DNA from 4 places in the Bacillus hominis genome. Region 1 is predicted to be linked to each of the others. Evidence: a T-box and tRNA genes for the amino acid it is inferred to sense, from the RefSeq annotation. Region 1 holds a T-box; the other regions hold tRNA genes.
What was found. The T-box of region 1 lies ahead of alaS (alanine--tRNA ligase). A T-box ahead of a tRNA ligase gene usually reads a tRNA of that ligase, here a tRNA-Ala.
Positions count from the first base shown of each region.

Region 2: it has a tRNA-Ala gene. The T-box ahead of alaS (alanine--tRNA ligase) is inferred to sense a tRNA for this amino acid. The anticodon was not compared.
Region 3: it has a tRNA-Ala gene. The T-box ahead of alaS (alanine--tRNA ligase) is inferred to sense a tRNA for this amino acid. The anticodon was not compared.
Region 4: it has a tRNA-Ala gene. The T-box ahead of alaS (alanine--tRNA ligase) is inferred to sense a tRNA for this amino acid. The anticodon was not compared.

Region 1 covers NZ_JAUCFS010000005.1:3,947,550-3,950,732, reverse strand. Annotated here, with positions in the region: gene QUF93_RS23090 (AI-2E family transporter) at 1-348, shown strand, start outside; gene QUF93_RS23085 (PH domain-containing protein) at 389-733, opposite strand; T-box leader at 1,123-1,341, shown strand; gene alaS (alanine--tRNA ligase) at 1,382-3,183, shown strand, end outside.
Region 2 covers NZ_JAUCFS010000005.1:4,466,846-4,470,028, forward strand. Annotated here, with positions in the region: gene QUF93_RS25765 (RNA polymerase sigma factor) at 93-461, opposite strand; tRNA gene QUF93_RS25770 (tRNA-Glu) at 596-667, opposite strand; tRNA gene QUF93_RS25775 (tRNA-Ser) at 674-764, opposite strand; tRNA gene QUF93_RS25780 (tRNA-Asn) at 771-845, opposite strand; tRNA gene QUF93_RS25785 (tRNA-Ile) at 853-929, opposite strand; tRNA gene QUF93_RS25790 (tRNA-Gly) at 940-1,010, opposite strand; tRNA gene QUF93_RS25795 (tRNA-Lys) at 1,024-1,099, opposite strand; tRNA gene QUF93_RS25800 (tRNA-Thr) at 1,110-1,185, opposite strand; tRNA gene QUF93_RS25805 (tRNA-Phe) at 1,200-1,275, opposite strand; tRNA gene QUF93_RS25810 (tRNA-Asp) at 1,288-1,363, opposite strand; tRNA gene QUF93_RS25815 (tRNA-Met) at 1,367-1,443, opposite strand; tRNA gene QUF93_RS25820 (tRNA-Ser) at 1,470-1,561, opposite strand; tRNA gene QUF93_RS25825 (tRNA-Ile) at 1,579-1,655, opposite strand; tRNA gene QUF93_RS25830 (tRNA-Met) at 1,659-1,734, opposite strand; tRNA gene QUF93_RS25835 (tRNA-Ala) at 1,754-1,826, opposite strand; tRNA gene QUF93_RS25840 (tRNA-Pro) at 1,840-1,912, opposite strand; tRNA gene QUF93_RS25845 (tRNA-Arg) at 1,923-1,996, opposite strand; tRNA gene QUF93_RS25850 (tRNA-Leu) at 2,000-2,087, opposite strand; tRNA gene QUF93_RS25855 (tRNA-Gly) at 2,104-2,178, opposite strand; tRNA gene QUF93_RS25860 (tRNA-Leu) at 2,208-2,288, opposite strand; tRNA gene QUF93_RS25865 (tRNA-His) at 2,312-2,387, opposite strand; tRNA gene QUF93_RS25870 (tRNA-Thr) at 2,397-2,471, opposite strand; tRNA gene QUF93_RS25875 (tRNA-Val) at 2,477-2,552, opposite strand; rRNA gene rrf (5S ribosomal RNA) at 2,559-2,674, opposite strand; rRNA gene QUF93_RS25885 (23S ribosomal RNA) at 2,776-3,183, opposite strand, start outside.
Region 3 covers NZ_JAUCFS010000005.1:712,934-716,116, reverse strand. Annotated here, with positions in the region: gene QUF93_RS06110 (CBS domain-containing protein) at 1-274, opposite strand, end outside; tRNA gene QUF93_RS06105 (tRNA-Glu) at 407-478, opposite strand; tRNA gene QUF93_RS06100 (tRNA-Asn) at 480-554, opposite strand; tRNA gene QUF93_RS06095 (tRNA-Ile) at 560-636, opposite strand; tRNA gene QUF93_RS06090 (tRNA-Trp) at 647-717, opposite strand; tRNA gene QUF93_RS06085 (tRNA-Thr) at 724-796, opposite strand; tRNA gene QUF93_RS06080 (tRNA-Phe) at 806-881, opposite strand; tRNA gene QUF93_RS06075 (tRNA-Asp) at 891-966, opposite strand; tRNA gene QUF93_RS06070 (tRNA-Met) at 969-1,045, opposite strand; tRNA gene QUF93_RS06065 (tRNA-Ser) at 1,070-1,162, opposite strand; tRNA gene QUF93_RS06060 (tRNA-Ser) at 1,224-1,316, opposite strand; tRNA gene QUF93_RS06055 (tRNA-Ala) at 1,335-1,407, opposite strand; tRNA gene QUF93_RS06050 (tRNA-Pro) at 1,423-1,496, opposite strand; tRNA gene QUF93_RS06045 (tRNA-Arg) at 1,507-1,580, opposite strand; tRNA gene QUF93_RS06040 (tRNA-Leu) at 1,584-1,672, opposite strand; tRNA gene QUF93_RS06035 (tRNA-Gly) at 1,689-1,763, opposite strand; tRNA gene QUF93_RS06030 (tRNA-Leu) at 1,793-1,873, opposite strand; tRNA gene QUF93_RS06025 (tRNA-Lys) at 1,888-1,963, opposite strand; tRNA gene QUF93_RS06020 (tRNA-Gln) at 1,968-2,042, opposite strand; tRNA gene QUF93_RS06015 (tRNA-Tyr) at 2,055-2,138, opposite strand; tRNA gene QUF93_RS06010 (tRNA-Val) at 2,147-2,222, opposite strand; rRNA gene rrf (5S ribosomal RNA) at 2,228-2,343, opposite strand; rRNA gene QUF93_RS06000 (23S ribosomal RNA) at 2,445-3,183, opposite strand, start outside.
Region 4 covers NZ_JAUCFS010000005.1:155,206-158,388, forward strand. Annotated here, with positions in the region: rRNA gene QUF93_RS03280 (23S ribosomal RNA) at 1-427, shown strand, start outside; rRNA gene rrf (5S ribosomal RNA) at 518-633, shown strand; tRNA gene QUF93_RS03290 (tRNA-Asn) at 643-717, shown strand; tRNA gene QUF93_RS03295 (tRNA-Thr) at 722-794, shown strand; tRNA gene QUF93_RS03300 (tRNA-Glu) at 816-887, shown strand; tRNA gene QUF93_RS03305 (tRNA-Val) at 896-971, shown strand; tRNA gene QUF93_RS03310 (tRNA-Tyr) at 988-1,071, shown strand; tRNA gene QUF93_RS03315 (tRNA-Gln) at 1,137-1,211, shown strand; tRNA gene QUF93_RS03320 (tRNA-Lys) at 1,217-1,292, shown strand; tRNA gene QUF93_RS03325 (tRNA-Gly) at 1,298-1,369, shown strand; tRNA gene QUF93_RS03330 (tRNA-Ala) at 1,380-1,452, shown strand; gene QUF93_RS03335 (glycerate kinase) at 1,578-2,723, shown strand; gene rocF (arginase) at 2,993-3,183, shown strand, end outside.

The DNA of each region.
Region 1 (3,183 bases):
TATCCGTTATTACTCGGCATTATTATTGGGGTAACGGATATAATCCCGTACTTTGGTCCTATTTTAGGGGCGATTCCGACGTTGATGATTGCGGCAACGGTATCAACGAGTTTACTCATTAAAGCGGGGATTACGATTGCTATTTTGCAATTTTTGGAAAGTAACATTTTATCGCCTTACATCGTTGGTAAGTCGCTTCGTATGCATCCTGTTATTATTATGCTCGCATTACTAGTTGGGGGAGAGATAGCCGGGATTGTAGGATTGCTAATATCGGTTCCAATTTTAGCAGTTATTCGTACAGTGATTGTTCATGTAAGGCCTCTTTGGAAAAGAGAAGATGTTTAATATGAAGCCCTCTATTTATGATAGAGGGCTAATAATATGGTTATTTAGGGAGTTGTTCTTTTATTTGCCGAACAATCCCGCTCACATCATTTGTTTGAATATGTTTTATTCTTTTCCATTCATCATCATACATAAATACAATTTGATTACTGAAAAGTCGCTTCTGTTCTTTTAGATTAGAAATTTTTGCGAAAGAGTACTCTTCAAATATTGGGTTTTTGCTTAAATCTGGTCCGTAAAAGAAGAGCCTTTTGTTCGTTAAGATTAACAGTCCTGGCCTTGCGATGGAACGATATATAAATATATCTAATGAGCATGCTGCGTAAAACAATATTGTTTCGTCAGCCGTTAATATGTTTTTAGCCTTGTTCAATAAGGTTGTCATTGTAATCGCTCCTTTAGTGTTAATAATTTAATTGTAACAAAAATAAAATATTCAGAAAAGTTAATATAGACATTTTCATGAGGATAGTACGATTTATCCCGCTATTTGCGGGCAGTAAGACTCCCACCTCAAAATTCGGCGAATGCGAGGGAGTTAGGTGGGAGCCGGGCTGCCCGTAAAAGCCCGATTGGTGAGGGCTAATAATCATTGGGGGATGGACAACCCCCCAATGATTAAAGTTTCACTTTATTAATAAATGCATAATATATTAAAAGGCTGTTAAAAATGAATAGTAGAATAATTATGGTTAACAAGTAATTGATACAATATAAATGATTATCTACATTGACAAACTTAAGAGAATTCTATTATATTTAGTCATATAATACATTAAATCAATGACGGAACAAGTATGTTACAGTCCATTTATAGAGAGAAGCTTCCAATGGCTGAAAGAAGCTTTAAATGAAGGGTAACAGAAAGCTAATCCTGAGAGCAGCTAATCACTGCCGTCTTGCCACGTTACGGCACCATGAGGTGATGAATTGATTGTTATTATAATCAATTCATAATTAGGGTGGTATCGCGAGTTAACTCTCGTCCCTTTTATAGGGACGGGAGTTTTTTATATTTAAGGAGGAAAATACAATGAAACAACTAACAGGCGCACAAATTCGTCAAATGTTTTTAGACTTTTTCCAAGAAAAAGGACATGCAGTAGAACCTAGTGCATCACTAGTTCCGCATGAAGATCCATCTCTTCTATGGATTAACAGTGGTGTAGCAACATTAAAAAAATATTTTGATGGACGCGTAATCCCGCAAAATCCACGTATTACAAATGCACAAAAATCAATTCGTACAAACGATATTGAAAACGTTGGGAAAACAGCTCGTCACCATACATTCTTTGAAATGTTAGGGAACTTCTCAATTGGTGATTACTTCAAAGAAGAAGCAATTACTTGGGCTTGGGAATTCTTAACGAGCGACAAATGGATCGGGTTCGATAAAGAATTATTATCTGTTACAATTCATCCGGAAGACGAAGAAGCATTCACAATTTGGAATGAGAAAATGGGTGTTCCAAAAGAACGCATCATCCGTTTAGAAGAAAACTTCTGGGATATCGGTGAAGGACCAAGTGGACCGAATACAGAAATTTTCTATGACCGCGGTGAGGCTTACGGTAATGACTTTAGTGACCCAGAATTATATCCGGGCGGAGAAAACGAGCGTTACTTAGAAGTATGGAACCTTGTATTCTCTCAATTTAACCATAATCCAGACGGTTCATATACGCCGCTTCCTAAGAAAAACATCGATACAGGGATGGGTCTAGAGCGTATGACATCTATCGTTCAAGATGTACCTACGAACTTTGACACAGACCTATTCATGCCGATGATTGGCGCGACAGAATCAATTTCTGGTGAAAAGTATCGTAATGGTGACTTAGAAAAAGATATGGCATTTAAAGTAATTGCTGACCACATTCGTACAGTAACATTTGCGGTTGGTGATGGAGCACTTCCTTCTAACGAAGGCCGTGGTTATGTGTTACGTCGTTTATTACGCCGTGCTGTTCGTTATTCTAAGAAATTAAACATCAACCGTCCATTCATGTTTGAATTAGTACCGGTTGTTGGAGAAGTAATGAAAGACTTCTATCCAGAAGTACTTGAAAAGAAAGATTTCATCGCAAAAGTTGTGAAGAATGAAGAAGAGCGTTTCCATGAAACACTTCATGATGGTGAATCAATTTTAGCTGAAGTAATTGCAAAAGCGAAAGAAGAAAAAACAACTGTTATTTCTGGCGTAGATGCGTTCCGCCTATACGACACGTACGGTTTCCCAATTGAATTAACAGAAGAATATGCAGAAGAAGCTGGTATGACAGTTGATCAAGCAGGCTTTGAAAATGAAATGGAGAAACAACGTGAGCGTGCACGTGCTGCTCGTCAAGATGTTGATTCTATGCAAGTTCAAGGCGGTGTACTTGGTGAAGTTAAAGTAGCGAGCGAATTCGTTGGTTACGGTACAGTTGCAACAGAAAGTAACGTTGTTGCACTTGTGAAAAATGGTGAGTACACAGATAGCCTACAAGCAGGTGAAGAAGGGCAATTAATGCTTGATGTAACGCCATTCTACGCTGAGAGCGGTGGGCAAATTGCAGACCGTGGTTATCTTCTTACTGACGGCGTGAAAGTTCTTGTAAAAGACGTACAAAAAGCACCAAATGGTCAAAACTTACACAAAGTTGTTGTTGAAGAAGGGACATTAACGAAAGAAGCGGCTGTAAAAGCTGTTATCGATACGAAAAATCGTAGTAGCGTTGTGAAAAACCATACAGCAACTCACTTACTGCACCAAGCATTAAAAGATGTACTTGGAACGCATGTTAACCAAGCGGGTTCTCTTGTAACATCTGAACGTTTACGTTTTGACTT
Region 2 (3,183 bases), 520 kb from region 1:
TTCACAAATTATGACCTATTTGTGAACTTTTTCACATAGAGTGTAAAGTTATCGTGGTAGGTGTGGAATCAATCTCAATTTAAGTGTTTTGTTTAGATTGTGAAAGGGTTTTTCTTATGTTTGTATACCGGATTCATCTTTCCAAGTATGCTTTGTATTTCTACTTGAAGCTCTTTTCTTAACAGTGATTCGTCTAGTCCCTTCGTCCCAATAAGTTGAATAGATTCAATCGGGATTTCTTCAATATGCTTTTGCCTTCTAGCTAGATCACGATGCCTATTAATCGCAACTTGAAATAACCATGTTTTTATATAAGTAATTTTCATATTTGGTATAGATAATAATGCTTTATGTACCGTGTCTTGAATGATATCCTCTGCTTCTACTGGTGTTACTCCAATTTTAAGTAAATACCTATAAATACTTTTAGATGTTTCTACAATAATCTTTTCATACTCCATCGCCCTCTCCTTTCTATTAGTTAGACGTTTGAAATAGAAAAAAGTATACAACATTTCATAAAAAAAGCGGACTATCCAAAGTCCGCTTTTACACAACAAAAAAGAGATAGCAGATTATGCTATCTCTTTTAGTATGACCCGTACGGGATTCGAACCCGTGTTACCGCCGTGAAAGGGCGGTGTCTTAACCACTTGACCAACGGGCCAAAATCTGGCAGAGAAGAAGGGATTCGAACCCTCGCACCGCGTTCGCGATCTACTCCCTTAGCAGGGGAGCCCCTTGAGCCACTTGGGTACTTCTCTATAATATGGCTCCGCAGGTAGGACTCGAACCTACGACCGATCGGTTAACAGCCGATAGCTCTACCACTGAGCTACTGCGGAATAATTATGGTGGGCCTAAATGGACTCGAACCATCGACCTCACGCTTATCAGGCGTGCGCTCTAACCAGCTGAGCTATAGGCCCATAATAGATAAGCGGGTGAAGAGAATCGAACTCTCGACCAGAGCTTGGAAGGCTCTTGTTTTACCACTAAACTACACCCGCATTAAATTGAAAATGGTGAGCCATGAAGGATTCGAACCTTCGACCCTCTGATTAAAAGTCAGATGCTCTACCAACTGAGCTAATGGCTCATTTTGAAAGTGGTGCCGGCTAGAGGACTTGAACCCCCAACCTACTGATTACAAGTCAGTTGCTCTACCAATTGAGCTAAGCCGGCTTGCGATTTCAAAATGGTGGCTCGGGACGGAATCGAACCGCCGACACGAGGATTTTCAGTCCTCTGCTCTACCGACTGAGCTACCGAGCCTTTATGTAAAAATGGCGGTCCCGACCGGGGTCGAACCGGCGATCTCCTGCGTGACAGGCAGGCATGTTAACCACTACACCACGGGACCATTTGGTTGCGGGGACAGGATTTGAACCTGCGACCTTCGGGTTATGAGCCCGACGAGCTACCGTACTGCTCCACCCCGCGATGATATAATATTTAATTTAAAAAAATGGAGGAGGTAGAGGGATTCGAACCCCGCGCGACTCTCGCCGCCTGTCGGTTTTCAAGACCGATCCCTTCAGCCGAACTTGGGTATACCTCCGAGATATGAACTTTGAGTGGTGGACCTTGTAGGACTCGAACCTACGACCGGACGGTTATGAGCCGTCTGCTCTAACCAGCTGAGCTAAAGGTCCTTATGGTAGCGGCGGAGGGATCGAACCCCCGACCTCACGGGTATGAACCGTACGCTCTAGCCAGCTGAGCTACACCGCCATAAGTGATATTCAATAAGTGGAGCCTAGCGGGATCGAACCGCTGACCTCCTGCGTGCAAGGCAGGCGCTCTCCCAGCTGAGCTAAGGCCCCATGTTTTGAAATATCGGGAAGACAGGATTTGAACCTGCGACCCCTGGTCCCAAACCAGGTGCTCTACCAAGCTGAGCCACTTCCCGTTAATAAAAACGCGCCCGAGAGGAGTCGAACCCCTAACCTCTCGATCCGTAGTCAAACGCTCTATCCAATTGAGCTACGGGCGCATATGGTGCCGAGGGCGGGGTCGAACCCGCACGGTGGTCACCCACCGCAGGATTTTAAGTCCTGTGCGTCTGCCTGTTCCGCCACCCCGGCATATCATATTGAAAATTGGAGCGGAAGACGGGATTCGAACTCGCGACCCCAACCTTGGCAAGGTTGTATTCTACCACTGAACTACTTCCGCAAGACATGTATGAGTTATTTTATTAAAAGTGCGGGTGAAGGGAGTCGAACCCCCACGCCAAAGGCGCCAGATCCTAAGTCTGGTGCGTCTGCCAATTCCGCCACACCCGCATATTATAATTTTAAAAGAAAAATGGGGCGACTGATGGGAATCGAACCCACGAATGCCGGAGCCACAATCCGGTGCGTTAACCACTTCGCCACAACCGCCATAGTTGCTGGTGCCGACTAGAGGACTTGAACCCCAACCTACTGATTACAAGTCAGTTGCTCTACCAATTGAGCTAAGTCGGCTAGAATGGTGGAGGATGACGGGATCGAACCGCCGACCCCCTGCTTGTAAGGCAGGTGCTCTCCCAGCTGAGCTAATCCTCCGGAATTGCCTGGCAACGTCCTACTCTCACAGGGACAAGGTCCCAACTACCATCGGCGCTAGAGAGCTTAACTTCCGTGTTCGGTATGGGAACGGGTGTGGCCTCTCTGCCATCATTACCAGACTGTATTCATTTAAGACAAGAACTATTGTAACTCATTTAACTTTTAAAGTCAACAAGTTTTTTATATTCTTTCAAAACTAGATAACATTGCTTCATATTATATGGTTAAGTCCTCGATCTATTAGTATTCGTCAGCTCCACATGTCACCATGCTTCCACCTCGAACCTATCAACCTGATCATCTTTCAGGGATCTTACTAGCTACGCTATGGGAAATCTCATCTTGAGGGGGCTTCATGCTTAGATGCTTTCAGCACTTATCCCTTCCGCACATAGCTACCCAGCTATGCCCTTGGCAGAACAACTGGTACACCAGCGGTGCGTCCATCCCGGTCCTCTCGTACTAAGGACAGCTCCTCTCAAATTTCCTACGCCCACGACGGATAGGGACCGAACTGTCTCACGACGTTCTGAACCCAGCTCGCGTACCGCTTTAATGGGCGAACAGCCCAACCCTTGGGACCGACTACAGCCCCAGGATGCGATGAGCCGACATCGAGGTGCCAAAC
Region 3 (3,183 bases), 3.2 Mb from region 1:
TTAACTCTGTAGCTTTTTCAATAGAATCATCTGGAGAAACTGAAACAATGTTTGTTGTCATTACATTTGTAATTTGATTAGATCCAGGATGTTTTTCAGCAATCCCACGAACAACTAAGTCTCGATCAGTAACAAGCCCAACAACTTGTTTATTTTCAATAACAGGAATCATTCCAACCGATTCTTCCTTCATTTTTACAGCCGCCTCATATACATTATCTAACGGTGTACAATGTACGATATGAGTACTCATAAGTTCTCTAACTTGTGTCATTTTTCATCTCCTCCTTTTAATACATACCATAGCTTTTCCTAAATCCCTTTATTTATTTCAGGAAAATACGGTGATAAAAAGAGGCTTATACATAATAAAAAAGAGTCAGCAATATGCTGACTCTTTTTTTTATGACCCGTACGGGATTCGAACCCGTGTTACCGCCGTGAAAGGGCGGTGTCTTAACCACTTGACCAACGGGCCATGGCTCCGCAGGTAGGACTCGAACCTACGACCGATCGGTTAACAGCCGATAGCTCTACCACTGAGCTACTGCGGAATATATGGTGGGCCTAAATGGACTCGAACCATCGACCTCACGCTTATCAGGCGTGCGCTCTAACCAGCTGAGCTATAGGCCCATATACTTTACAGGGGCAGTAGGAATCGAACCCACACTGGAGGTTTTGGAGACCTCAGTTCTACCTTTAAACTATGCCCCTAAATGATGCCGGCTAGAGGACTTGAACCCCCAACCTACTGATTACAAGTCAGTTGCTCTACCAATTGAGCTAAGCCGGCATAAAAAAATGGTGGCTCGGGACGGAATCGAACCGCCGACACGAGGATTTTCAGTCCTCTGCTCTACCGACTGAGCTACCGAGCCAACATAAAATGGCGGTCCCGACCGGGGTCGAACCGGCGATCTCCTGCGTGACAGGCAGGCATGTTAACCACTACACCACGGGACCATTGGTTGCGGGGACAGGATTTGAACCTGCGACCTTCGGGTTATGAGCCCGACGAGCTACCGTACTGCTCCACCCCGCGACGATATTATGTTTTAAAAATAAATGGAGGAGGTAGAGGGATTCGAACCCCCGCGCGACTCTCGCCGCCTGTCGGTTTTCAAGACCGATCCCTTCAGCCGAACTTGGGTATACCTCCATGAAGGAAAAATTAATATCTTATTTATTTTTATATGTAACTAAACCACTTTTTTAAAAAATGGAGGAGGTAGAGGGATTCGAACCCCCGCGCGACTCTCGCCGCCTGTCGGTTTTCAAGACCGATCCCTTCAGCCGAACTTGGGTATACCTCCGACATATAAAAAATAAAGTGGAGCCTAGCGGGATCGAACCGCTGACCTCCTGCGTGCAAGGCAGGCGCTCTCCCAGCTGAGCTAAGGCCCCATGTTTTTGGGAAAATCGGGAAGACAGGATTTGAACCTGCGACCCCCTGGTCCCAAACCAGGTGCTCTACCAAGCTGAGCCACTTCCCGTTAATAAAAGCGCGCCCGAGAGGAGTCGAACCCCTAACCTCTTGATCCGTAGTCAAACGCTCTATCCAATTGAGCTACGGGCGCATATGGTGCCGAGGGCGGGGGTCGAACCCGCACGGTGGTCACCCACCGCAGGATTTTAAGTCCTGTGCGTCTGCCTGTTCCGCCACCCCGGCATATCATATTGAAAATTGGAGCGGAAGACGGGATTCGAACCCGCGACCCCAACCTTGGCAAGGTTGTATTCTACCACTGAACTACTTCCGCAAGACATGTATGAGTTATTTTATTAAAAGTGCGGGTGAAGGGAGTCGAACCCCCACGCCAAAGGCGCTAGATCCTAAGTCTAGTGCGTCTGCCAATTCCGCCACACCCGCATATTTTGTTAAAATGGTGAGCCATGAAGGATTCGAACCTTCGACCCTCTGATTAAAAGTCAGATGCTCTACCAACTGAGCTAATGGCTCTTAATGGCTGGGCTAGCTGGATTCGAACCAGCGCATGACGGAGTCAAAGTCCGTTGCCTTACCGCTTGGCTATAGCCCAATAATTAAGAAATGGTGGAGGGGGGCAGATTCGAACTGCCGAACCCGAAGGAGCGGATTTACAGTCCGCCGCGTTTAGCCACTTCGCTACCCCTCCGACATAAATGGTGGAGGATGACGGGATCGAACCGCCGACCCCCTGCTTGTAAGGCAGGTGCTCTCCCAGCTGAGCTAATCCTCCATTTTGCCTGGCAACGTCCTACTCTCACAGGGACAAGGTCCCAACTACCATCGGCGCTAGAGAGCTTAACTTCCGTGTTCGGTATGGGAACGGGTGTGACCTCTCTGCCATCATTACCAGACTATATTCATTTAAGACAAGAATCATTTTAACTTATTTAACTTTTAAAGTCAACAAGTTTTTTATATTCTCTCAAAACTAGATAACGTTGCTTCATATTATATGGTTAAGTCCTCGATCTATTAGTATTCGTCAGCTCCACATGTCACCATGCTTCCACCTCGAACCTATCAACCTGATCATCTTTCAGGGATCTTACTAGCTTACGCTATGGGAAATCTCATCTTGAGGGGGGCTTCATGCTTAGATGCTTTCAGCACTTATCCCTTCCGCACATAGCTACCCAGCTATGCCCTTGGCAGAACAACTGGTACACCAGCGGTGCGTCCATCCCGGTCCTCTCGTACTAAGGACAGCTCCTCTCAAATTTCCTACGCCCACGACGGATAGGGACCGAACTGTCTCACGACGTTCTGAACCCAGCTCGCGTACCGCTTTAATGGGCGAACAGCCCAACCCTTGGGACCGACTACAGCCCCAGGATGCGATGAGCCGACATCGAGGTGCCAAACCTCCCCGTCGATGTGGACTCTTGGGGGAGATAAGCCTGTTATCCCCGGGGTAGCTTTTATCCGTTGAGCGATGGCCCTTCCATGCGGAACCACCGGATCACTAAGCCCGACTTTCGTCCCTGCTCGACTTGTAGGTCTCGCAGTCAAGCTCCCTTATGCCTTTGCACTCTACGAATGATTTCCAACCATTCTGAGGGAACCTTTGGGCGCCTCCGTTACACTTTAGGAGGCGACCGCCCCAGTCAAACTGCCCACCTGACACTGTCTCCCGGGTCGATAAGACCCGTAGGTTAGAATTTCAATACAGTCAGGGCGGTATCCCACCAGCG
Region 4 (3,183 bases), 3.8 Mb from region 1:
TCCACATCGACGGGGAGGTTTGGCACCTCGATGTCGGCTCATCGCATCCTGGGGCTGTAGTCGGTCCCAAGGGTTGGGCTGTTCGCCCATTAAAGCGGTACGCGAGCTGGGTTCAGAACGTCGTGAGACAGTTCGGTCCCTATCCGTCGTGGGCGTAGGAAATTTGAGAGGAGCTGTCCTTAGTACGAGAGGACCGGGATGGACGCACCGCTGGTGTACCAGTTGTTCTGCCAAGGGCATAGCTGGGTAGCTATGTGCGGAAGGGATAAGTGCTGAAAGCATCTAAGCATGAAGCCCCCCTCAAGATGAGATTTCCCATAGCGTAAGCTAGTAAGATCCCTGAAAGATGATCAGGTTGATAGGTTCGAGGTGGAAGCATGGTGACATGTGGAGCTGACGAATACTAATAGATCGAGGACTTAACCATATAATATGTAGCAATGTTATCTAGTTTTGAAGGAATATATATTTAAAATTCCTTTTGACATTCTGAAAAGAATGTGTATAATGATAAAAGTCTGGTAATGATGGCAGAGAGGTCACACCCGTTCCCATACCGAACACGGAAGTTAAGCTCTCTAGCGCCGATGGTAGTTGGGACCTTGTCCCTGTGAGAGTAGGACGTTGCCAGGCTTATATTGTTCCGCAGTAGCTCAGCGGTAGAGCTATCGGCTGTTAACCGATCGGTCGTAGGTTCGATTCCTACCTGCGGAGCCATTATGCTTCCATAGCTCAGCTGGTAGAGTACTTCCATGGTAAGGAAGAGGTCACCGGTTCAAGCCCGGTTGGAAGCTTGGGAAAATTTTTTATTTTTTGGCCCGTTGGTCAAGTGGTTAAGACACCGCCCTTTCACGGCGGTAACACGGGTTCGAATCCCGTACGGGTCATCACTTTTGGAGGATTAGCTCAGCTGGGAGAGCACCTGCCTTACAAGCAGGGGGTCGGCGGTTCGATCCCGTCATCCTCCACCATATATTTTTAAATGTCGGAGGGGTAGCGAAGTGGCTAAACGCGGCGGACTGTAAATCCGCTCCTTCGGGTTCGGCAGTTCGAATCTGCCCCCCTCCACCATTTTCTTTAAAATAACCTGAAAGGGTTTATTTTTTTGAAAAGATAACCATACTAGTAAATATTAATGGGCTATAGCCAAGCGGTAAGGCAACGGACTTTGACTCCGTCATGCGCTGGTTCGAATCCAGCTAGCCCAGCCATTTACGAGCCATTAGCTCAGTTGGTAGAGCATCTGACTTTTAATCAGAGGGTCGAAGGTTCGAATCCTTCATGGCTCACCATTTTCGCGGAAGTAGTTCAGTGGTAGAATACAACCTTGCCAAGGTTGGGGTCGCGGGTTCGAATCCCGTCTTCCGCTTAATTACTAAGGGGCCTTAGCTCAGCTGGGAGAGCGCCTGCCTTGCACGCAGGAGGTCAGCGGTTCGATCCCGCTAGGCTCCATATAAATGGGGAAAGCTTACATCAAATGATGTAAGCTTTTTTTGTGTTTAAATTCCATTCCAAAAGGAAACTTTTCCGTATATCGTTTAGAATGAAAAAAAGGATTGAATAAGGGGGAGGTAATTATGAAAGTTGTCATTGCATCGGATTCATATAAAGAAAGCCTGAAAGCTATAGAGGTATGTGAAGCTATTGAAAGAGGCTTTGCAGCAATTTTTCCTAAAGCAGAGTATGTTAAAGTACCAATTGGAGATGGAGGCGAAGGAACGGTTGAATCTCTTGTTGGTGCTACAATGGGGAGAATTATAACACTTAGTGTGACAGGACCGCTTGGAGGGAGCGTGCAAGCCTTTTATGGTATGTCTAAGGATAAGAAGACAGCATTTATTGAAATGGCAGCAGCATCAGGATTACAACACGTTCCAATTGAAAAGAGAAACCCGCTTATTACAACGACAAAAGGGACAGGCGAACTTATATTACATGCATTAGATCAAGGAGCTAAACACATTATTTTAGGGCTTGGAGGAAGTGCTACAAATGATGGTGGGGCTGGTATGCTATCTGCCTTAGGCGCAAGATTTATAAATAGGAAAGGTGAGGTAATAGAACCCTCTGGAGGGACATTGCATTTGATAACCACTGTTGACCTTTCTAGGATTGATTCACGCCTGGAGGATATAAAGTTAGAAGCAGCATGTGATGTAGATAACCCTTTAGTTGGACTGAGCGGGGCATCTTTTATATTTGCGAGGCAAAAAGGTGCGAATGTAGAGATGATGAAAGAGCTAGATGAGAATTTAAAACATTATGCTAATATACTTAAACAACATGTGTCTTTTGATGTATCTGAAATACCAGGTGCGGGGGCAGCTGGAGGAATGGGAGCCGCTGTCGTTGCAGTGCTAAAGGGACAGCTAAGAAAAGGGATTGAAATTGTATTAGATTATACAAATTTTGATAAGTGTATAGAAGGTGCCGATCTTATTGTAACTGGTGAGGGAAGAATAGATGAACAAACAGCTTATGGAAAAGCTCCTGTTGGTGTCGCGAAGCGGGCGAAATGTCGTCATATTCCTGTAATTGCTATTGGTGGATCTGTATCTCCGAACTATACAATTGTTTATGAAAAGGGAATTGATGCAGTGTTTAGTATTACAGCCAGTCCAATGACATTAGAAGAAGCATATAAAGCGGCAGAAGAGAATATCGAAATGACAGCAAAAAATATTGCAGCAGTGTGGAAACTAGCATCAGAAAAACGCTTCTAAATATAGAAGTGTTTTTTAATCCAGTTATTTGAGAATATTTTGTGTAATCCTAGATGGTGATGGAGAAAAGCACTCATAAAAATATTAGCTGATAGAAAAGTTAGTTGGTTCATTAAGTTAAGTTTATACATAGAACAGTTTGAAAATTGGGATTCCAACGTAAATATAAGTGAATAAAATGTATATCCATGCAGAAAAATGTCGAGTTGAGTCAGACTATAAAAAAGATTTAAAATATTTAGTGAAGGCATAAAAGGGGGATACTATCTATGAAAAAAGAAATCTCAGTTATTGGAGTTCCAATGGATTTAGGACAGATGCGTCGTGGGGTTGATATGGGACCAAGCGCGATCCGTTATGCAGGGGTAATTGAAAGAATCGAAGAAATTGGATATAACGTAAAAGATATGGGAGATATATGTATAGAGAGAGAAAAAGAAATAGATGAAAATACAAAGTT